4 regions of the Pseudomonas retamae genome follow, and region 1 is predicted to be linked to each of the others. Evidence: riboswitches for the same ligand, from Rfam matches in the RefSeq annotation. Region 1 holds a riboswitch; each other region holds the start of a gene.
What was found. A riboswitch is a leader RNA that binds a small molecule or an ion and turns the genes downstream of it on or off. The one in region 1 is predicted to bind cobalamin.

Region 1 (5,176 bases):
ATTATTTTGTGGCCGACACGCGCCACACCTTGTTGCCCACATCATCCGCTACCAGCAACCCGCCTTGCGGGTCGATCACCACGCCCACCGGGCGGCCCAGCGCGTTTTCGTCCTTGTCGAGGAAACCGGTCAGCACATCCACCGGCGTGCCATTGGGTTTACCGCCACTGAACGGTACGAAAATCACTTTATAGCCACTGTGCGGTTTGCGGTTCCACGAGCCGTGCTGGCCGATGAACGCACCTTCCTTGAATTGCGCCGGCAACGTGTTGCCCTCGGCGAAGGTCAAGCCCAGTGAGGCGGTGTGCGGGCCGACCGCGTAATCCGGGACGATGGCCTTGGCCACCAGATCGAGGTTCTGCGGCTTGACCCGTACATCGACGTGCTGGCCGTAATAGCTGAATGGCCAGCCATAGAAGCCGCCGTCCTTGACCGAGGTGATGTAGTCCGGCACCAGATCGCTGCCGATCTCGTCGCGCTCGTTGACCGCCGTCCACAGCGCGCCACTGGTGGGCTCCCACGCGAGGCCGTTGGGGTTGCGGATGCCCGAGGCGAAGATCCGGTGATTGCCGGTCGCCCGATCGACTTCCCAGATCGCCGCGCGACCCTCTTCCTGATCCAGGCCGTTTTCGCCGACGTTGCTGTTCGAACCGACGGTGACGTAAAGCTTGCTGCCGTCCTTGCTGGCGATCACGTTCTTGGTCCAGTGATGATTCAGCGTGCCGCCCGGCAGGTCGACGACCTTGATCGGCTGGGTCTTGATTTCAGTCGCGCCGGGCTCGTAGTTAAAGCGCAACAGGCGATCAGTATCGGCCACGTACAGATCGTTGCCGACCAGGGTCATGCCGAACGGCGAGTTGAGGTTTTGCAGAAATACCGTGCGAGTCTCGGCCACACCGTCCTTGTCGGCATCGCGCAGCAGGGTGATGCGATTCGGGCTCGGTACCCCGGCGCCGGCCTTGCCCATGACCTTTTTCATCACCCAGCCACGGATGCCCTTGCTGTCATCCGGTTTCGGTGGCGCATTGGTTTCGGCTACCAGCACATCACCGTTGGGCAGCACATACAGCCAGCGCGGATGATCGAGGCCTTCGGCAAATGCTGCGACCTGAGTACCGGCCGCTGCCGTCGGTTTTGCCCCCTCGGGCCAGCCGATCGCCGGGGCGATGTTCACCGTCGGGATCAGGGTCTTGTTCGGTTCCGGCAGTTTCGGCGACGGGCCAGTGCCGTCGGAGACTTGCAGGCTGGAGGTTTCGCCGCAGGCGCTGAGCCCGCCGGCAAGGGCGATGACGAAAACGAGGTGGGGCTTGCGCATTGCTGATCTTCCCTATGAATGCATTCCTAACCATAGAGGAGGGCGCAAGCCCGATGGTTCAACTGCTCAGCCGCGGGCTTCCTTGAACAGCACGGCAATGCCCGGGTTATAGTGGCCCGCTTCGCTGTGCAACTTGCGGTAGGCGTAGGGGAAATACCAGGCCACGGCGCAGGTGTGTTCCTTTTGCAGGTCGTCGACCATGTCCTGCAATTCCTCGGGGCTGGCACTGTGCTGGGCTTTTTGCGGGGCGACGAACAGGCAGCCGAGCTTGAGATCGCTGGCGTAACTGATGCGCTTGGCGTCCTGAGTGATGTCGGCAAGAGCCAGGGTCAGGTTGAGGTTGTTCACCCGTGGCCAGCGCTGGGTGGCCTGAATGAAGGCGCGGTCTTCGCTGCCGGCGATAAACAGATCGGCGCGGGCATTGCGCTCGCCGTCTTCGTTCTGTTTACGGGTGACGGTGTCGTTCAAGGTCACCAGTTCGGCCATCCAGGCAGCGGCCGAGAGCAGGCCGAGGTTGGCTTTCTCGTCATGCCAGTACGGCGTGTCGCCGTCGCCGCGCACGGTGTTGTAGCGGTCGATACAGTCAAACCAGCGTTCAAGCACCGGGCGCAGGAATTCCAGGCGCGGGTTGCTGATGATCATGCCTTGCATCGTCATCGTCCTTATTGTTGTGGTGTGCTTTTTCAAGAAAAGCATGGCTCTTTGATATCACTTGTCACAGTCTGGCACAAGATTGCCGGCAGATAATTGATCGGTGGCAGTTTCTCGCCCGATGGCCGCCTCTTTAATTGACGCTCCACCCCCAACCCTCTAACCTTCGCCGCTTGTTTCAGGTGCTCTGTGACCTGCGTCGACAGAGTGAAACAGGGAAGCCGGTGAGGGTGGTCTTCACGCGAAGCCACGACGATCCCGGCGCTGCCCCCGCAACGGTAAATGAGTGAACACTGCGTTCAATGCCACTGCTCAACAGCGGGAAGGCGCGCAGTCTGGCCAACGCCGCTCATGAGCCCGGAGACCGGCCTGATCCATCCAGCGGCATCACGGTGGGCGATGCCAGGCTTTTTGCCGTCTATTCTTGTGCCTGCCCGCCGTTTACCCGTCTCAACGGAGAGCTCCCCATGACCGATTCCCCCGAGCGCGACGAACGCCATCTGGCGCGCATGCAGCGCAAAAAAGCCGTGATCGATGAACGCATCGCCAATTCGCCCGACGAGTGCGGCCTGGTGCTGGTGCTGACCGGCAACGGCAAAGGCAAAAGCAGCTCGGCCTTCGGCATGCTCGCCCGCGCCATGGGCCACGGCATGCAGTGCGGTGTGGTGCAGTTCATCAAGGGCCGCAACAGCACCGGCGAGGAGCTGTTCTTCCGCCGCTTCCCCGAGCAAGTGCGCTTCCATGTGATGGGCGAAGGTTTCACCTGGGAAACCCAGGACCGCCAGCGCGACATCGCCGCCGCCACGGCGGCGTGGGAAGTGTCTCGTGAGCTGCTGCGCGATCCGTCGATCGGTCTGGTGGTGCTCGATGAATTGAACATCGCCCTCAAGCACGGTTATCTGGATCTCGATCAGGTGCTCAGCGATTTGCAGGCGCGACCGCCGATGCAGCATGTCGTCGTGACCGGGCGCGGTGCCAAGCCGGAAATGATCGAGATGGGCGACACGGTCACGGAAATGGGCATGCTCAAGCACGCCTTCCAGGCCGGGATCAAAGCGCAGAAAGGCGTCGAACTTTGAATCAGCCCCGTCACTGCCCGGCGGTCCTGATCGCCGCGCCGGCCTCCGGCCAGGGCAAGACCACCGTCACCGCCGCGCTCGCCCGTTTGCATCGCAATCAGGGACGCAAGGTCCGCGTGTTCAAATGCGGCCCGGACTTTCTCGACCCGATGATCCTTGAGCGCGCCAGCGGTGCGCCGGTCTATCAACTGGACATGTGGATGGTCGGCGAGCAGGAAAGCCGTCGCCTGTTGTGGGAAGCCGCCGGCGACGCGGATCTGATTCTGATCGAAGGGGTAATGGGCCTGTTTGACGGCACGCCGTCGAGCGCTGACCTGGCGCGGCATTTTGGCGTGCCAGTGCTCGGCGTGATTGACGGCACCGCCATGGCGCAGACGTTCGGTGCGTTGGCGCTGGGCCTGGCGAAATATCAGCCGGACCTGCCGTTTGCCGGTGTACTGGCCAACCGTGTAGGCACCTTGCGTCATGCGCAATTGCTCGAAGGCAGCCTCACCGAAGGCCTGCGCTGGTACGGCGCATTGTCGCGCGAGACCGGCATCGAGCTGCCGAGCCGCCATCTCGGCCTGGTGCAGGCCAGCGAACTGAATGATCTGGACTTGCGTCTCGACGCCGCCGCCGATGCCCTGGCCAGCAGTTGCGAAGTCGCCTTGCCGCCAGCCGTCGAGTTCGCCGCGCCGGATGTGATTGCTGCCGAGCCGTTGTTGCACGGCGTGCGGATCGCCGTTGCCCGCGACGAAGCGTTCGCTTTCACCTATGGCGCAAGCCTCGATCTGCTGCGGGCGATGGGCGCCGAGTTGAGCTTCTTCTCGCCGATCCGCGACACGCAATTGCCCGAGGCGGACAGTCTGTACCTGCCGGGCGGTTACCCCGAGCTGCATCACGTTGCGCTGGCACAGAACACAGCAATGATCGAGGCGATCCGCGCGCACCATGCGGCAGGCAAGCCGTTGCTGGCCGAGTGCGGTGGCATGCTGTATCTGCTCGATTCGCTGACCGATGTCGAAGGCACCCGCGCTGAACTGGTCGGGTTGTTGCAGGGCGACGCGGTAATGCAAAAGCGTCTGGCAGCGTTGGCATTGCAGGCGGTCGATCTGCCGGAAGGGTCGTTGCGCGGCCACACGTATCATCACTCCCTGACGACAACCGAGCTGACGCCGATTGCCCGTGGGCTGAGCCCGAATGGTGGGCGCGGTGCCGAGGCGGTTTATCGGCAAGGGCGGATGACGGCGTCTTATGTGCACTTTTATTTTCCGTCGAACCCGACTGCGATTGCCGCGCTGTTTGTACCTGTACCTGAGACCGCCTTCGCGAGCAGGCTCGCTCCCACAGTGAGTGCAGCCATGTCTGACGAAACCGGATCCCCTGTGGGAGCGAGCCTGCTCGCGAAAGGGCCATGACCGACAACGCATTCTCCGAAGCCGAGCGCCAAGCGGTTTACAAAGCCATCGCCGAACGCCGCGACATGCGCCACTTCAGCGGCGGCACGGTGGAGCCCGAGCTGCTGCGCCGCTTATTGGAAGCCGCCCATCAGGCGCCGAGCGTCGGCCTGATGCAGCCCTGGCGCTTCATCCGCATCAGCGACCGAACCCTGCGCGGGCAGATCCAGCAACTGGTGGAAGCCGAACGCGTGCGCACCGCCGAAGCCCTCGGCGAGCGCAGCGACGAGTTCATGAAGCTCAAGGTCGAGGGCATCAACGACTGTGCCGAAGTGCTGGTCGCGGCACTGATGGACGATCGCGAAAAGCACATTTTCGGCCGGCGCACGCTGCCGGAAATGGACATGGCTTCGCTGTCCTGCGCGATTCAGAATCTGTGGCTGGCAGCCCGTGCCGAAGGATTGGGCATGGGCTGGGTGTCACTGTTCGAGCCGCAGGCGCTGGCCGATCTGCTGCACCTGCCGCCGGGTGCCAAGCCGTTGGCAGTGCTGTGTCTGGGCCCGGTCAAAGAGTTCTACCCGGCGCCGATGCTGGTGCTCGAAGGCTGGGCGCAGGCGCGTCCGCTGAATGAATTGCTGTACGAAAATTATTGGGGAGTGAGTCAATGAGTGTGGCGTTGTTGAGTGTCGCCGCGGTGGCGCTGGATGCGCTGCTCGGTGAACCGAAACGCTGGCATCCGCTGGTGGCCTTCGGCA
Region 2 (5,176 bases), on a different contig from region 1:
CTGGCGTAGAAAGGTGGGTTATGAAATCTTCGTCTGACTCCAGTTTTTTCAGGACACGAAAGGCTTCCTTACACTCGCGCCCCAATTCAGAGGCGGCGGGCGGGTAGTAATAGAGTTCGCTGGCATCCGTGTTGAAGTTGTCGTCGATGAGCCCATGCAGGTAGCTGATCAGGTGGTTGAGATCCTGCAATCTGCGAGGTGGCGTCTTGTTGTAAAAGCTTGATAACGAGGTAGACATTCAAGGCCTTTGAACCGTAGCGGCTGGAAAAATAGTCGAAGGCCTTGAATATAGGGGGGCGGAAAACCGGCTGAGGTATACATATATATGGGTGCGAATGCGCTTCGGTTTCCATTTGTTAACGGCGCACCAACGATCAAGCGCCCAGCCGTCGCCGTCGGCAGCTTGCGGGCGAGGGCATACGCCCGGCTTTTTCCGACAAAAATACTGGGACTTTGTCCCGCGCGCCGATTGGCGTAAACTGCGCCCAAGCCTGCGAGGAGTTTCCATGACCGCTATTACCATTACCGACGCCGCCCACGACTACCTGGCTGATCTGCTGTCCAAGCAGAACACCCCGGGCATCGGCATCCGCGTCTTCATCACCCAGCCTGGCACCCAGTACGCCGAGACTTGCATTGCCTACTGCAAGCCGGGCGAAGAAAAACCTGAAGATACGGCGCTGGGGCTGAAAAGCTTCACCGCTTATATCGATTCGTTCAGCGAAGCGTTTCTCGACGACGCCGTGGTCGATTACGCCACCGACCGCATGGGCGGCCAGCTGACCATCAAGGCGCCAAACGCCAAAGTACCGATGGTCAATGCCGACAGCCCGGTCAACGAGCGCATCAATTATTACCTGCAAACCGAAATCAACCCGGGGCTGGCCAGCCACGGCGGTCAGGTCAGCCTGATCGATGTGGTTGAAGACGGCATTGCCGTGTTGCAATTCGGTGGCGGTTGCCAAGGCTGCGGCCAGGCAGACGTAACCCTGAAGGAAGGCATCGAGCGCACCTTGCTCGAGCGCATCCCTGAGCTCAAGGGCGTGCGCGACGTAACCGACCACACGCAGAAAGAAAACGCCTACTACTAAGGCGTTCGCTGCGAACAGAAAAAACGGCGCCCCGTGAGCGCCGTTTTTTTATGCCCCCGCTTCACCCAAGGTGGGAGCGAGCCTGCTCGCGAAGAGGCCATCAAGGGCGATAAAGATGCGCATGCCCCGCCCGATACAACGACGACTCACTGAACACCTCACTCCCCAGCACCCGCCCGACCAGAATCAGCGCCGTACGCCGAAAGCCTTTCGCTGCAACCTTTTCGGCAATGTCCGCCAGCGTGCCCACCACCCAGTCCTGATCGGGCCACGTTGCCCGATGAATCACCGCAATCGGGCAATCCGCACCGTAATGCGGCAACAATTGCAGAATGATCTTTTCCAGATGATTGACCCCCAGGTGAATCGCCATGGTTGCGCCATGCTGGGCCAGATTGCCCAGTTCTTCGCCGGCCGGCATCGCGGTTTTATCGGCATAACGGGTCAGAATTACGCTTTGGGATACGTCCGGCAAAGTCAGTTCGGCACCGAGCAACGCGGCACAGGCTGCGGTGGCGGTAACTCCCGGAATGATTTCGAACGGAATATTCAGCTCTCGCAAACAGCGGATCTGCTCACCGATAGCGCCATACAGGCTCGGATCGCCGGAATGTACCCGGGCGACGTCCTGGCCGTTGGCATGCGCGGTGTTGATCAGCTCGATGATCTGCTCAAGGTGCAACTCGGCACTGTTGACCACGGTTTGCGCCTGATGCCCTTCGAGCACCGCTGCAGGCACCAGCGAGCCTGCGTAAATGATCACCGGACATTGGCGGATCAAGCGTTGGCCTTTGACGGTGATCAATTCCGGGTCGCCGGGGCCGGCGCCGATGAAATAAACGGTCATCGTTGAATCCTTGAAGAAGAAGCGCAACAACTCTTCAGATGAAGATTGTTCATGATGGACGGTGGGGATTATCGAGATTTACGCGGCGCCGGCCAATGCCAGAGTGGCTTGAGCGTATTTTTGTCGGCTGATCAGCAGCTTTACCGGTGCCTGCAGCAGTTGTTCGGCAAGCGCCAGCGCCGCGCTTTCCGCTACGCCATAACAACCGGTGCGTTCGTAAGCAATCTGCGACTGGTGGCTGAGCATGGATTGATAACCGGCCAGTTCGTCACTGCTGAAGTACAACAACGGCAGTGCCAGTTGCGCGGCCAACTCTTGCAGGCCCGGTTCGTCGCGCTTCAAGTCGATGCTGGCCAGGGCCTTGATCGAGCGCAGCTCAATGCCGTGCGCCTGCAAGGCCTGGTCGAGTAACGCACGCAGCGTGCTGACCGGACAGCCGCGCTGGCAGCCGAGGCCGACCACCAGCGGCGGCTCTGCGCGGTCAGCGCTCATGCGTGGTAGTGGCCGTCGCGGTTGCGGCGGAACAACCATGCGCTGATCAGGCCCAGGGCCAGCCAGAACGCCACGTTGGTCAATTGCGAAGCGATTTTGAATTGAGTTTCCAGCGCTTCGGGCGCGAGCATTGAATGCACCAGTGGTTGCGGCGCGCCGATCACATGCGGCACCGCGAGAATCGCCACGCCCAGCAACTTCATCAGCCAGTGCCGGCTGAAGGCGATCAGCGACAGGCCGACGGCGGTCGAGGCCGCGGTGGCGATCCACCACGTCTGCCGCGACGCCAGATCTGCCGCCGCAGTGCCCGGCAATTCCGGCGGCAGGCCCAGGGTCGGCGCCAGCACGAACGTGGCATAACCGGCCAGCCCCCAGAGCAAGCCTTGCGCGGCGGAGCGCGGCGCACGCAGGGTGTACAGGCCCGCCAGTATCAGGGCGAAACCGACCGCCACCACCAGATTGCCACCGGTGGTCGAGACGACACGCTGCCAGCCGTTTTCCGGCTCCCAGGCTTCGCCATCGTGGCTGTGCGCCGCGGTGCCGGCCGCGTGTTCGTGGACTTCAGTGGCCGGTTCGGATTTTTCATAGGTTTCAGCGTGAAGAATCAACGGCGAGACCCAGAAGCTTTGCAGCAGTGTGAGCAGCAGGGCGGCCAGCAGGCCGCTGAAACCTGCGGTTTGCGCGATTCGCTTGATCATGTCGGAAGGTCTCAGTGGCAAGGAAACGCAGCGCTGTGACGGGTATCGTGGGCAGCGTTGTGCACCGCTTCGATATGCGAGAAACCGGCGAAATACACCAGGCCCGCGCCGAGAATCGAGGCGAAGGCGGCGGCGATCAGGCGTTGGCTGAGGGTGGTAGTGCTGGCGATTTTGTCCGTGTTGCTGTCGGTGCTGCTGATGATCGACATGGCGCTTCCCTATGGAGTGTCAGGGGCGGTCGAACGCATGCGAACCCTGCGTGACAGACGCGCAGAAGTACGAACAGCGCCCGCCCACCGCGGGTTTGTTATGTCCAGTGACGCCGATTGCGCACTGTGTGTTGCGGGCCGGTCTCCGGGCTCACGAGGGGTTGGCGCCTGGCCGACCTGCAAGCGTCACCTTCCCATGCCGGGTTGGCACAGTGGTTTTGACGCTTCGCTCGCTTACCGTTGCGGGGGCAGCACCGGACTGACATGGCTCTGAGTAAAGCACATGATTCACCGGTTTCCCGTTTCACCCCGTGAGGGGCACCCGTAACAAGGCGTACAGGAGAGCATGTGGGTGGGCTTGAGTCAATTTCCGGGCGGTAGCGAATATCCAGGAAACCAAAGCATTGACCCATCACCAAGCCATGCGTAGCCTTGCGCCTTCGAGGTTCTTCGGCATCTGTCGAAGCTAAGAAGGGAACGCGGTCAAAGCCGCGGCTGCCCCCGCAACTGTGAACAGTGATGTTCGCTGCCACGCCACTGCCAGCTCGGTCCACGAGCCCGCGGGAAGGCGCAGCGAACGCCAGGCTCGGCGCCTGAACACTGTCAGCCAGGAGACCTGCCTCGTCACAGATTCTCACTTTCAACCGGGCGGGGTGATCCGGTGGCGAATACTTCCGGCGCGCATCCGCGTGGCTGGTTCTCGTCCCGTGTGCCCGCCGCTTGCCAAAGGGCATACCGATGAAAACACTGGCCAAACTCCCTGTCACCATCGTCACCGGTTTCCTCGGTTCGGGCAAAACCACTTTGCTGCGGCACATGCTCGACAACGCCCAGGGCCGGCGTATCGCGGTGATCGTCAATGAGTTCGGCGAGCTGGGCATCGACGGCGAAATCCTCAAGCAATGCACCATCGGCTGCACCGAAGAAGAAGCCAGCGGCCGCGTCTACGAACTGGCCAACGGCTGCCTGTGCTGCACGGTGCAGGAAGAGTTCTTCCCAGTGATGCGCGAACTGGTCGCACGACGCGGCGATCTCGATCACATCCTTATCGAAACTTCGGGCCTGGCCCTGCCCAAGCCGTTGGTGCAAGCCTTCCAGTGGCCGGAAATCCGCAGCGCCTGCACCGTTGATGCGGTGATCACGGTGGTCGACAGCCCGGCCGTGGCCGCCGGCACCTTCGCCGCATTCCCGGATCAGGTTGATGCGCAGCGTAAACTCGATCCGAACCTCGATCACGAATCGCCGCTGCACGAATTGTTCGCCGACCAACTGGCCAGCGCCGATCTGGTGATCCTCAATAAAGCCGACCAGACCAGCCCGGAAGATCTGGCGCGTGTACGTCTGGAAGTCGCCGAAGAGCTCCCACCTGCGGTAAAAATCATTGAAGCCAGCAACGGCCGTCTGCCGCTGGACGTGTTGATCGGCCTCGGCGCCGGTTCCGAAGAGCACATCGACAGCCGGCACAGTCATCATGACCATCATCACGACGGTGATGACGATCACGATGACCACGATCACGACGCCTTCGACTCGATCTCCATCGAACTGCCGCAAGCCGACGAAAGCCTGCTACTCGACGCCCTTACGCAACTGGTGGTGCAGCACGGCATCCTGCGCGTGAAGGGTTTCGCCGCGATTCCGAACAAGCCGATGCGTCTGCTGATTCAGGGCGTAGGTACGCGCTTCGACAAGCATTTCGACCGTCAGTGGGGCGCCGACGAAGCGCGTGTGACGCGTCTGGTGTTGATCGGCCAGGAATTGGACGCAACACAACTCGAAGCGCAACTGCGCGCCGCGCTCAGCGTTTAAGCCATGCACCTGCTCAGGACCCAGCCCGGC
Region 3 (5,176 bases), on a different contig from region 1:
CTGATCCGGCCACGCGGTCAGCACTTCAAACCCCGTCTCCGTCACCGCGACCATGTGCTCCCACTGTGCCGACAGCGAGCCATCCTTGGTCAACACCGTCCAGCCATCGGGCATGTTCTTCACATGGCGTTTGCCGGCGTTGAGCATCGGTTCGACGGTGAAAATCATTCCCGCCTTGAGCTTCATCCCTTGATTGGGAAAGCCGTAATGCAGAATCTGCGGTTCATCGTGGTAGATCTTGCCGATGCCATGGCCGCAATACTCGCGCACCACACTGAAGCCTTCTTTCTCGGCGAGGCTTTGAATGGCGTGGCCGATATCGCCCAGCGTGGCGCCCGGCTTGACCGCACGAATACCCGCGCACATGGCGTCATAGGTGGTCTTGATCAGATGTTGCGCTTCCGGCGTGGCCTCACCCACCACATACATGCGGCTAGTGTCGCCGAACCAGCCGTCCTTGATCACGGCGATGTCGAGGTTGAGGATGTCGCCATCCTTCAGCGGCGTAGCTGAGGGAATGCCGTGGCAGACCACGTCGTTGACCGAGGCGCAGACGGTTTTCGGGAAACCGTGATAACCGACGTTGGCCGGGACGGCTTTCTGTACGTTGACGATGTAGTCGTTGCACAGCCGATCCAGTTCATCGGTGGTCACCCCCGCCTTGACGTGGGGCACCAGCATTGCCAGCACTTCGGCGGCCAGTTTGCCGGCAGCGCGGGATTTCTCGATCTCGGCCGGGGTGTTGAGCTTGATCTGGTTTCTCATGCGAGGGCGACTTCCTGTGTCAGTTGGTGCAGGTCGAGCCCGCCAGTCTGTTCGGCGCGGATCAGCAGGCGGCAGATGGCGCTGTGGTCGAGGTTGGGGTGCAGCTCGGCGAGCATGCCGATGCGCATCCAGTGCTCGGCCTGCGCGTTGATCGAGCGGCTGAGTGCGTTGCTGGAGATGCGCAGGTTTTCGTGCATGTCTTCGGAAATTTTTACGATGCCCATGGGTGCGACCCGATACGAAATGTATATGGATCGTATATTAGCTGCGGGGGTTCCTGGATTGCAAATCCGGGTTGTGACTTTGGGATTTTTCAGGATCTGGAGGCTGGTGGTAAGAAGCATGCGGCCGGCTTTGGACTTGTAGTGACCCGGCCCCTCACCCCAGCCCTCTCCCCCTGGAGAGGGAGCCGATCTTTGTTAGCTTCTGAATTTGTGTTCAGCTCGGTACTCGGTGTGGCCATATGTCGCCCAAACACCGCGGTCAGTCCCCTCTCCCTACGGGCGGTCCGACGTTTCGGGAGGGCTAGGGTCAGGGACTTTTGATCTGCATTGATGGCTGGCTTGATCCCGACTCGCCAACAGATTCATCTCCCCCTCAACCGCCCAAATCGTCTACCATGCCGCCGCCGGTTTCCGCATGGGATTAATAGGGAATCCGAGGTGCTTGCTCAGCATCGATCGGAACTGCCCCCGCAACTGTAGGTGCCGAGCCTGCTCCACGACTGCCACTGGGTAACCCTGGGAAGGCCGGAGCCAGGCGATGACGCATCAGTCAGGAGACCTGCCGGCACAATGACTACTAACCGGCGGGGTGTCCGGGAAGGACATCGTGCCGTGCGCGTTTTTACGTGATGAACGGCCTTGCGCTATTTCCTGATGGCGCTTGATGGTGTGTTTCCAAACCGTACCCGCCCTCCCCGTACGGTTCCATTGGAGACAGACCCATGCTTCTGCCCCGCATTGCCACCTTGATCACCGGTCTGAGCTTTTGCACCTTTGCGCAAGCGGCACCCACCGTTTATCCGCTGACGATCGAGAATTGCGGCAGCAGCCTGACCTTCCAGCACGCCCCCACCCGCACAGTCACTATCGGCCAGGCCGGTACGGAAATGCTCTATGCCCTGGGGCTGGGCCACAAAGTCGTTGGCACCTCGCTGTGGTTCAACGACGTGCTGGCCCAATACAAGGCGCAGAACGACACGATCGAGCGCCTCGCCGATAACGAGCCGAGTTTCGAAGCGGTGATCGGCAAGCGCCCGGAACTGGTCGCTGTAGAGCTGGAATGGATGGTCGGCCCGCAAGGCGCGGTCGGCACCCGCGAGCAGTTTCATGAATTGAAGATTCCGACCTACCTGCTGCCCTCCGATTGCGAAGCCAAGGACAACCTCGTCGGCTCCGATGGAACGCGGCTGGCGCCGTTTCGCATCGACAGCATTTACAAGAGCGTGAGCCAGCTGGCGCAGATTTTCGACGTGCAAGCGCGTGGCGAACGGCTCAACGAACAGCTCAAGGCCAGCCTAGCGCAATCGATCGCCACGGCGAAAACCCAGCAGCGCAAAGACGTCAGCGCAGTGGTCTGGTTTTCCAGCGCCGAGATGGACATCGAGCCGTTTGTGGCCGGGCACAAAGGCGTTCCGGATTTCATGCTGAGCACGCTGGGCGTGCGCAATGTGGTCGAGTCGGATGAAGAATGGCCAACCGTTGGCTGGGAAACCATCGCCAAGGCCAACCCGACTTTTCTGGTGATCGCGCGCATGGATCGCCGGCGTTTCCCGGCTGACGACTATCAGAAGAAACTCGCGTTCCTGCGCAGCGACCCGGTGACGCGCAACATGGACGCGGTGAAACACAACCGCATCATCATCCTCGACGCCATGGCCATGCAGGCCAGCCTGCGCACCTTCGACGGCCTCGCACAACTGGCCGCCGCCATCAATGCCTACGACCTGGCGCCATGAGCAGACGCCTGATCCGTACGCTGCTGGTTGTGCTGACGCTTGCGCTTGCGCTGATCGGCGGCGTGGCGATCGGTGAGACGTCGATCGAGCCGAGCGTGGTGCTGCAGGTGCTGGCCAACAAGCTGTGGGGCGCCGGTTATGTGCTCGACCCGATCGATGAAGGCATTGTCTGGAATTACCGCCTGACCCGTGCTTTGGTCGCTGCTGCCTGCGGCGCCGGACTGGCGACCTGCGGGGTGATCTTGCAGTCGCTGCTGCGCAATCCGTTGGCCGATCCTTATCTGCTGGGCATCTCTGCCGGGGCGTCGACTGGCGCGGTGATGGTCGCGTTGCTGGGGGTTGGTGCGGGATTGGTGTCGCTGTCGGCCGGCGCGTTTGCCGGTGCGGTGACGGCGTTCGTACTGGTCATTCTGCTGGCGCGGGTCAGCGGTTCGGCCAGTGGCACCGGACAGATCATTCTGGCCGGGATTGCCGGTTCGCAATTGTTCAATGCACTCACAGCGTTTTTGATTACCCGCTCGGCGAGTTCCGAGCAGGCTCGCGGGATCATGTTCTGGCTGCTCGGCAACCTCGGCGGGGTGCGCTGGCCGTCGGTGTGGCTGGCGGTGCCGGTAGCCTTGCTCGGGCTGGTCGTGTGCCTGTGGCATCGGCGCGCGCTGGATGCATTTACCTTTGGTGCGGATTCGGCGGCGTCGCTCGGCATACCGGTGCGCCGCGTGCAGATTCTGCTGATCGGCTGTGCGGCGCTGGTAACAGCCGTGATGGTATCGATTGTCGGTTCGATCGGTTTTGTCGGCCTGGTGATTCCCCATGCAGCGCGGTTGTTGCTTGGCACTGGTCATGCTCGATTGCTGCCAGCGAGTGCCTTGGGCGGCGCGGTGTTTCTGATCGCTGCCGATGTGCTGTCGCGGACCCTGATCAAGGGTCAGGTGATTCCGGTCGGAGTGATCACCGCGCTGGTCGGCGCGCCGGTGTTTGCGCTGATTCTGGTGGGCCGGAGATCGGCGCGATGACAGCGGTATTGAGTTGTTCGCAACTGAGTTTCAAGGTGCGTGGCGCTGAGTTGCTGCGAGCTGTGAGCCTTGAGGTGCAACGCGGCGAAACGCTGGGCATTGTCGGACCGAATGGCGCGGGCAAATCGACCCTGTTGAAGCTGTTGGCCGGTCTGCGCGACCCGAGCGCTGGCGAGGTACTGCTAGAAGGTCAGCGTCTGCGCAAAATGGCGCGCCGCAGCGTTGCGCAGACACTCGCGGTGGTCGAGCAACAGGCTGACACCGATGACGGCATTCGTGTGTTCGATGCGGTGGCGCTGGGGCGTACGCCTTGGTTGTCGGCGCTGCAACCGTGGTCGGCTGCCGACACTGCCATCGTTGAGCAGGCGCTGGTTGATGTCGATGCGGTGCATTTGCGTCAGCGCATCTGGCGCAGTCTGTCGGGGGGTGAGCGGCAACGGGTGCACATTGCTCGTGCCCTGGCGCAGCGTCCGCAGATTCTGTTGCTCGATGAGCCGGCCAACCATTTGGACATTCAGCATCAGCTGACGATTCTCAGCGTCGTGAAAGCGTTGCCGGTGACTACGTTGATTGCTCTGCATGATCTGAATCAGGCGCTCAAGTGCGATCGACTGGCGGTGCTTGAGCGTGGGGAGTTAGTGGCGCTGGGCAAGCCGCTGGAGGTGCTGACGCCGCAGCGCTTGCTGGAGACGTTTGGGGTTCGGGCGCGGTATTTGACTGATCCGTTTGATGGTGAGCGGATTTTGCGGTTTCACTCGTAGCTTTGGGGGGCAGGCCTTTTTTTGATTGGGTGCATATCCGTTGCTGCGGGTGCTGCGGCTGGCGGTTTCGCCCTTACGGCGAGGCACTTTTTCCAGACGCCGAAAAAGTACCCAAAAAGGCTTGCTCCTACGTACGGCCCTCGCAGGCTCGGGTTCCTTCGCTCCGGGATCGATCCGGGCGCAGCGGCTACGGTTTGCTGCGCTGCACCTCCTTCCGCTGTGTCTGGCTGCGCCAGACGGTCGCTGCGCTCCCACGCCCGGATCAATCCCTCCGCTCAGCCTTCCGATGTCGCTGGTTAGGCAAGATCAAGGGCACTCGAGCTAACGCTCATTGTTGAGTGGTTAGAAGCGGGGGGTTGGCTTGGGATTTGTGGTGGGGCTGCCCCTCACCCCAGCCCTCTCCCCCTGGAGAGGGAGCCGATTTGTGGGCTTTTCAGAAACTGCGTACGACTCGGTATCGCAGGTCGGCGTGGTTCTTACATCCACTCCGGTCAGTCCTCTCTCCCTCCGGGAGAGGGTTAGGGTGAGGGGCTTTTGACGTTGCTTTTGATCGATATGTATTGATCAAGGACTCATCGTCTGACCCACAGCCTTCGCGAGCAGGCTCGCTCCCACCGGGGAATGTGTGCAAGCCGATCAGGCCAGCTCTTTGCGCAGCTGCCGGGCGGCAGCAACCA
Region 4 (5,176 bases), on a different contig from region 1:
CGAGGTTGCCGAGCAGCCAGAACATGATCCCGCGAGCCTGCTCGGAACTCGCCGAGCGGGTAATCAAAAACGCTGTGAGTGCATTGAACAATTGCGAACCGGCAATCCCGGCCAGAATGATCTGTCCGGTGCCACTGGCCGAACCGCTGACCCGCGCCAGCAGAATGACCAGTACGAACGCCGTCACCGCACCGGCAAACGCGCCGGCCGACAGCGACACCAATCCCGCACCAACCCCCAGCAACGCGACCATCACCGCGCCAGTCGACGCCCCGGCAGAGATGCCCAGCAGATAAGGATCGGCCAACGGATTGCGCAGCAGCGACTGCAAGATCACCCCGCAGGTCGCCAGTCCGGCGCCGCAGGCAGCAGCGACCAAAGCACGGGTCAGGCGGTAATTCCAGACAATGCCTTCATCGATCGGGTCGAGCACATAACCGGCGCCCCACAGCTTGTTGGCCAGCACCTGCAGCACCACGCTCGGCTCGATCGACGTCTCACCGATCGCCACGCCGCCGATCAGCGCAAGCGCAAGCGTCAGCACAACCAGCAGCGTACGGATCAGGCGTCTGCTCATGGCGCCAGGTCGTAGGCATTGATGGCGGCGGCCAGTTGTGCGAGGCCGTCGAAGGTGCGCAGGCTGGCCTGCATGGCCATGGCGTCGAGGATGATGATGCGGTTGTGTTTCACCGCGTCCATGTTGCGCGTCACCGGGTCGCTGCGCAGGAACGCGAGTTTCTTCTGATAGTCGTCAGCCGGGAAACGCCGGCGATCCATGCGCGCGATCACCAGAAAAGTCGGGTTGGCCTTGGCGATGGTTTCCCAGCCAACGGTTGGCCATTCTTCATCCGACTCGACCACATTGCGCACGCCCAGCGTGCTCAGCATGAAATCCGGAACGCCTTTGTGCCCGGCCACAAACGGCTCGATGTCCATCTCGGCGCTGGAAAACCAGACCACTGCGCTGACGTCTTTGCGCTGCTGGGTTTTCGCCGTGGCGATCGATTGCGCTAGGCTGGCCTTGAGCTGTTCGTTGAGCCGTTCGCCACGCGCTTGCACGTCGAAAATCTGCGCCAGCTGGCTCACGCTCTTGTAAATGCTGTCGATGCGAAACGGCGCCAGCCGCGTTCCATCGGAGCCGACGAGGTTGTCCTTGGCTTCGCAATCGGAGGGCAGCAGGTAGGTCGGAATCTTCAATTCATGAAACTGCTCGCGGGTGCCGACCGCGCCTTGCGGGCCGACCATCCATTCCAGCTCTACAGCGACCAGTTCCGGGCGCTTGCCGATCACCGCTTCGAAACTCGGCTCGTTATCGGCGAGGCGCTCGATCGTGTCGTTCTGCGCCTTGTATTGGGCCAGCACGTCGTTGAACCACAGCGAGGTGCCAACGACTTTGTGGCCCAGCCCCAGGGCATAGAGCATTTCCGTACCGGCCTGGCCGATAGTGACTGTGCGGGTGGGGGCGTGCTGGAAGGTCAGGCTGCTGCCGCAATTCTCGATCGTCAGCGGATAAACGGTGGGTGCCGCTTGCGCAAAGGTGCAAAAGCTCAGACCGGTGATCAAGGTGGCAATGCGGGGCAGAAGCATGGGTCTGTCTCCAATGGAACCGTACGGGGAGGGCGGGTACGGTTTGGAAACACACCATCAAGCGCCATCAGGAAATAGCGCAAGGCCGTTCATCACGTAAAAACGCGCACGGCACGATGTCCTTCCCGGACACCCCGCCGGTTAGTAGTCATTGTGCCGGCAGGTCTCCTGACTGATGCGTCATCGCCTGGCTCCGGCCTTCCCAGGGTTACCCAGTGGCAGTCGTGGAGCAGGCTCGGCACCTACAGTTGCGGGGGCAGTTCCGATCGATGCTGAGCAAGCACCTCGGATTCCCTATTAATCCCATGCGGAAACCGGCGGCGGCATGGTAGACGATTTGGGCGGTTGAGGGGGAGATGAATCTGTTGGCGAGTCGGGATCAAGCCAGCCATCAATGCAGATCAAAAGTCCCTGACCCTAGCCCTCCCGAAACGTCGGACCGCCCGTAGGGAGAGGGGACTGACCGCGGTGTTTGGGCGACATATGGCCACACCGAGTACCGAGCTGAACACAAATTCAGAAGCTAACAAAGATCGGCTCCCTCTCCAGGGGGAGAGGGCTGGGGTGAGGGGCCGGGTCACTACAAGTCCAAAGCCGGCCGCATGCTTCTTACCACCAGCCTCCAGATCCTGAAAAATCCCAAAGTCACAACCCGGATTTGCAATCCAGGAACCCCCGCAGCTAATATACGATCCATATACATTTCGTATCGGGTCGCACCCATGGGCATCGTAAAAATTTCCGAAGACATGCACGAAAACCTGCGCATCTCCAGCAACGCACTCAGCCGCTCGATCAACGCGCAGGCCGAGCACTGGATGCGCATCGGCATGCTCGCCGAGCTGCACCCCAACCTCGACCACAGCGCCATCTGCCGCCTGCTGATCCGCGCCGAACAGACTGGCGGGCTCGACCTGCACCAACTGACACAGGAAGTCGCCCTCGCATGAGAAACCAGATCAAGCTCAACACCCCGGCCGAGATCGAGAAATCCCGCGCTGCCGGCAAACTGGCCGCCGAAGTGCTGGCAATGCTGGTGCCCCACGTCAAGGCGGGGGTGACCACCGATGAACTGGATCGGCTGTGCAACGACTACATCGTCAACGTACAGAAAGCCGTCCCGGCCAACGTCGGTTATCACGGTTTCCCGAAAACCGTCTGCGCCTCGGTCAACGACGTGGTCTGCCACGGCATTCCCTCAGCTACGCCGCTGAAGGATGGCGACATCCTCAACCTCGACATCGCCGTGATCAAGGACGGCTGGTTCGGCGACACTAGCCGCATGTATGTGGTGGGTGAGGCCACGCCGGAAGCGCAACATCTGATCAAGACCACCTATGACGCCATGTGCGCGGGTATTCGTGCGGTCAAGCCGGGCGCCACGCTGGGCGATATCGGCCACGCCATTCAAAGCCTCGCCGAGAAAGAAGGCTTCAGTGTGGTGCGCGAGTATTGCGGCCATGGCATCGGCAAGATCTACCACGATGAACCGCAGATTCTGCATTACGGCTTTCCCAATCAAGGGATGAAGCTCAAGGCGGGAATGATTTTCACCGTCGAACCGATGCTCAACGCCGGCAAACGCCATGTGAAGAACATGCCCGATGGCTGGACGGTGTTGACCAAGGATGGCTCGCTGTCGGCACAGTGGGAGCACATGGTCGCGGTGACGGAGACGGGGTTTGAAGTGCTGACCGCGTGGCCGGATCAGATCGAAGGGTATGCGGCTATCGGTTGATACTGCGCTTGGCGGTCAGAAACCCTGACATTCAACGCATAAAAAACGCCGCTTGAACAAGCGGCGTTTTTTGGGGCCGTTACTTCAGATCGAACCGATCCAGGTTCATGACCTTCGTCCAGGCTTTGACGAAGTCATTGACGAACTGCTCCTGCGCATCCGCACTGGCATACACTTCGGCCAGCGCGCGCAACTGCGCATTGGAACCGAACACCAGATCCACCCGGGTTGCCGTCCATTTCGGCGCGCCAGTCTTGCGGTCCCGTCCCTCGAATTCATCAGCATCGCGCGTTGTTGGTTGCCACTCCAAGCCCATGTCCAGCAGGTTCGTGAAGAAGTCATTGCTCAGCGCTTCCGGTTTATCGGTGAAGACACCATGGCGGGTCTGCCCGACGTTGGTGTTCAACACCCGCAGGCCGCCAAGCAGCACGGTCATTTCCGGGGCGGTGAGGGTCAGCAGTTGCGCCTTGTCGATCAACAGGGTTTCAGCCGCGACGGTGTATTTGCCCTTGCTGTAATTGCGGAAACCGTCGGCAATCGGTTCAAGGAAGCCGAACGACTCGACATCGGTCTGTTCCTGCGAGGCATCCACGCGCCCGGGCGAGAACGGCACGCTCACGGAATGACCAGCGTTCTGTGCGGCTTGCTCGACCCCGGCATTGCCCGCCAGCACAATCAGGTCCGCCAGCGAGATTTTCTTGCCGGTGCTTGCGCCATTGAATTCACCCTGAATGCCCTCCAGGGTTTGCAGCACATGGGCCAGTTGCTCTGGCTGGTTGGCTTGCCAGAACTTCTGTGGTGCCAGACGCAAACGCCCGCCGTTGGCGCCGCCACGTTTGTCCGAGCCGCGAAAGGTCGAGGCGGCAGCCCAGGCCGTCGAGACCAGTTGCGAAACGGACAGGCCTGAGGCGAGGATTTTGCTTTTCAGCGCGGCGGCGTCGCTGTCGCCAATCAAGACATGGCTGACGTCAGGCAGCGGGTCTTGCCAGAGCAATTCTTCGTTGGGCAATTCCGGGCCGAGATAGCGAGACAGCGGGCCCATGTCGCGGTGGATCAGTTTGTACCAGGCGCGCGCGAAGGCGTCGGCCAATTGCTCGGGATTGGCCAGGAAGCGTCGCGAGATCTGCTCGTAAGCCGGGTCGAAGCGTAGCGCCAGGTCAGAGGTGAGCATGGTGGGTGAAAGCTTTTTGCTCGGGTCATGGGCATGCGGAACCGTGCCGGCACCGGCGCCGTTTTTCGGTTGCCACTGATGCGCCCCGGCCGGGCTCTTGGTCAGTTCCCACTCGAAGCCGAACAGGTTTTCCAGGTAGTTGTTGCTCCAGCGGGTTGGCGTGGTGGTCCAGGTCACTTCCAGACCGCTGGTGATGGTGTCCGCGCCCTTGCCGGTGCCGAAGGCGTTTTTCCAGCCCAGGCCTTGCAGCTCGAGGCCGGCCGCTTCCGGTTCAGGGCCAACGTTGTCGGCCGGGCCGGCTCCGTGGGTCTTGCCGAACGCGTGGCCACCGGCAATCAGCGCCACGGTTTCTTCATCGTTCATGGCCATGCGGCCGAAGGTTTCGCGAATGTCCTTGGCCGAAGCGACCGGGTCCGGGTTGCCCTCGGGACCTTCCGGGTTCACGTAGATCAGGCCCATCTGCACGGCAGCGAGCGGGTTCTCCAGATTGCGTTCGCCCTGATCGGTGCGGCTTTCCTCGCGACCATGCAAGTCCGGTTCGGCTACCAGCGTACCGTCACCGGGTTCCTGCACCGGGCCGTTGCTCTTGCCGTAACGATTGTCGCCGCCCAGCCATTCGGTTTCCGAGCCCCAGTACACGTCTTCATCCGGTTCCCAGACGTCGGCGCGGCCACCGGAAA

Region 2: another riboswitch for cobalamin. It lies ahead of ACGSLL_RS02420 (CbtB domain-containing protein); the one in region 1 lies ahead of cobO (cob(I)yrinic acid a,c-diamide adenosyltransferase).
Region 3: another riboswitch for cobalamin. It lies ahead of ACGSLL_RS15550 (ABC transporter substrate-binding protein); the one in region 1 lies ahead of cobO (cob(I)yrinic acid a,c-diamide adenosyltransferase).
Region 4: another riboswitch for cobalamin. It lies ahead of ACGSLL_RS25340 (ABC transporter substrate-binding protein); the one in region 1 lies ahead of cobO (cob(I)yrinic acid a,c-diamide adenosyltransferase).

What each region holds. Positions count from the first base shown of each region.
Region 1 covers NZ_JBIEIL010000011.1:122,869-128,044, reverse strand. Annotated here, with positions in the region: gene ACGSLL_RS21205 (PQQ-dependent sugar dehydrogenase) at 2-1,315, opposite strand; gene ACGSLL_RS21200 (hypothetical protein) at 1,382-1,966, opposite strand; cobalamin riboswitch at 2,130-2,353, shown strand; gene cobO (cob(I)yrinic acid a,c-diamide adenosyltransferase) at 2,434-3,045, shown strand; gene ACGSLL_RS21190 (cobyrinate a,c-diamide synthase) at 3,042-4,442, shown strand; gene bluB (5,6-dimethylbenzimidazole synthase) at 4,439-5,089, shown strand; gene cbiB (adenosylcobinamide-phosphate synthase CbiB) at 5,086-5,176, shown strand, end outside.
Region 2 covers NZ_JBIEIL010000001.1:581,311-586,486, reverse strand. Annotated here, with positions in the region: gene ACGSLL_RS02445 (SET domain-containing protein) at 1-238, opposite strand, end outside; gene nfuA (Fe-S biogenesis protein NfuA) at 507-1,091, shown strand; gene cobM (precorrin-4 C(11)-methyltransferase) at 1,192-1,938, opposite strand; gene ACGSLL_RS02430 (cobalamin biosynthesis protein) at 2,017-2,430, opposite strand; gene ACGSLL_RS02425 (CbtA family protein) at 2,427-3,128, opposite strand; gene ACGSLL_RS02420 (CbtB domain-containing protein) at 3,140-3,337, opposite strand; cobalamin riboswitch at 3,457-3,678, opposite strand; cobalamin riboswitch at 3,764-3,975, shown strand; gene cobW (cobalamin biosynthesis protein CobW) at 4,076-5,146, shown strand; gene cobN (cobaltochelatase subunit CobN) at 5,150-5,176, shown strand, end outside.
Region 3 covers NZ_JBIEIL010000007.1:123,130-128,305, reverse strand. Annotated here, with positions in the region: gene map (type I methionyl aminopeptidase) at 1-765, opposite strand, end outside; gene ACGSLL_RS15555 (ParD-like family protein) at 762-989, opposite strand; cobalamin riboswitch at 1,378-1,570, shown strand; gene ACGSLL_RS15550 (ABC transporter substrate-binding protein) at 1,712-2,725, shown strand; gene ACGSLL_RS15545 (FecCD family ABC transporter permease) at 2,722-3,738, shown strand; gene ACGSLL_RS15540 (ABC transporter ATP-binding protein) at 3,735-4,499, shown strand; gene metE (5-methyltetrahydropteroyltriglutamate--homocysteine S-methyltransferase) at 5,136-5,176, opposite strand, start outside.
Region 4 covers NZ_JBIEIL010000016.1:60,380-65,555, reverse strand. Annotated here, with positions in the region: gene ACGSLL_RS25345 (FecCD family ABC transporter permease) at 1-577, opposite strand, end outside; gene ACGSLL_RS25340 (ABC transporter substrate-binding protein) at 574-1,587, opposite strand; cobalamin riboswitch at 1,729-1,921, opposite strand; gene ACGSLL_RS25335 (ParD-like family protein) at 2,310-2,537, shown strand; gene map (type I methionyl aminopeptidase) at 2,534-3,325, shown strand; gene katG (catalase/peroxidase HPI) at 3,405-5,176, opposite strand, start outside.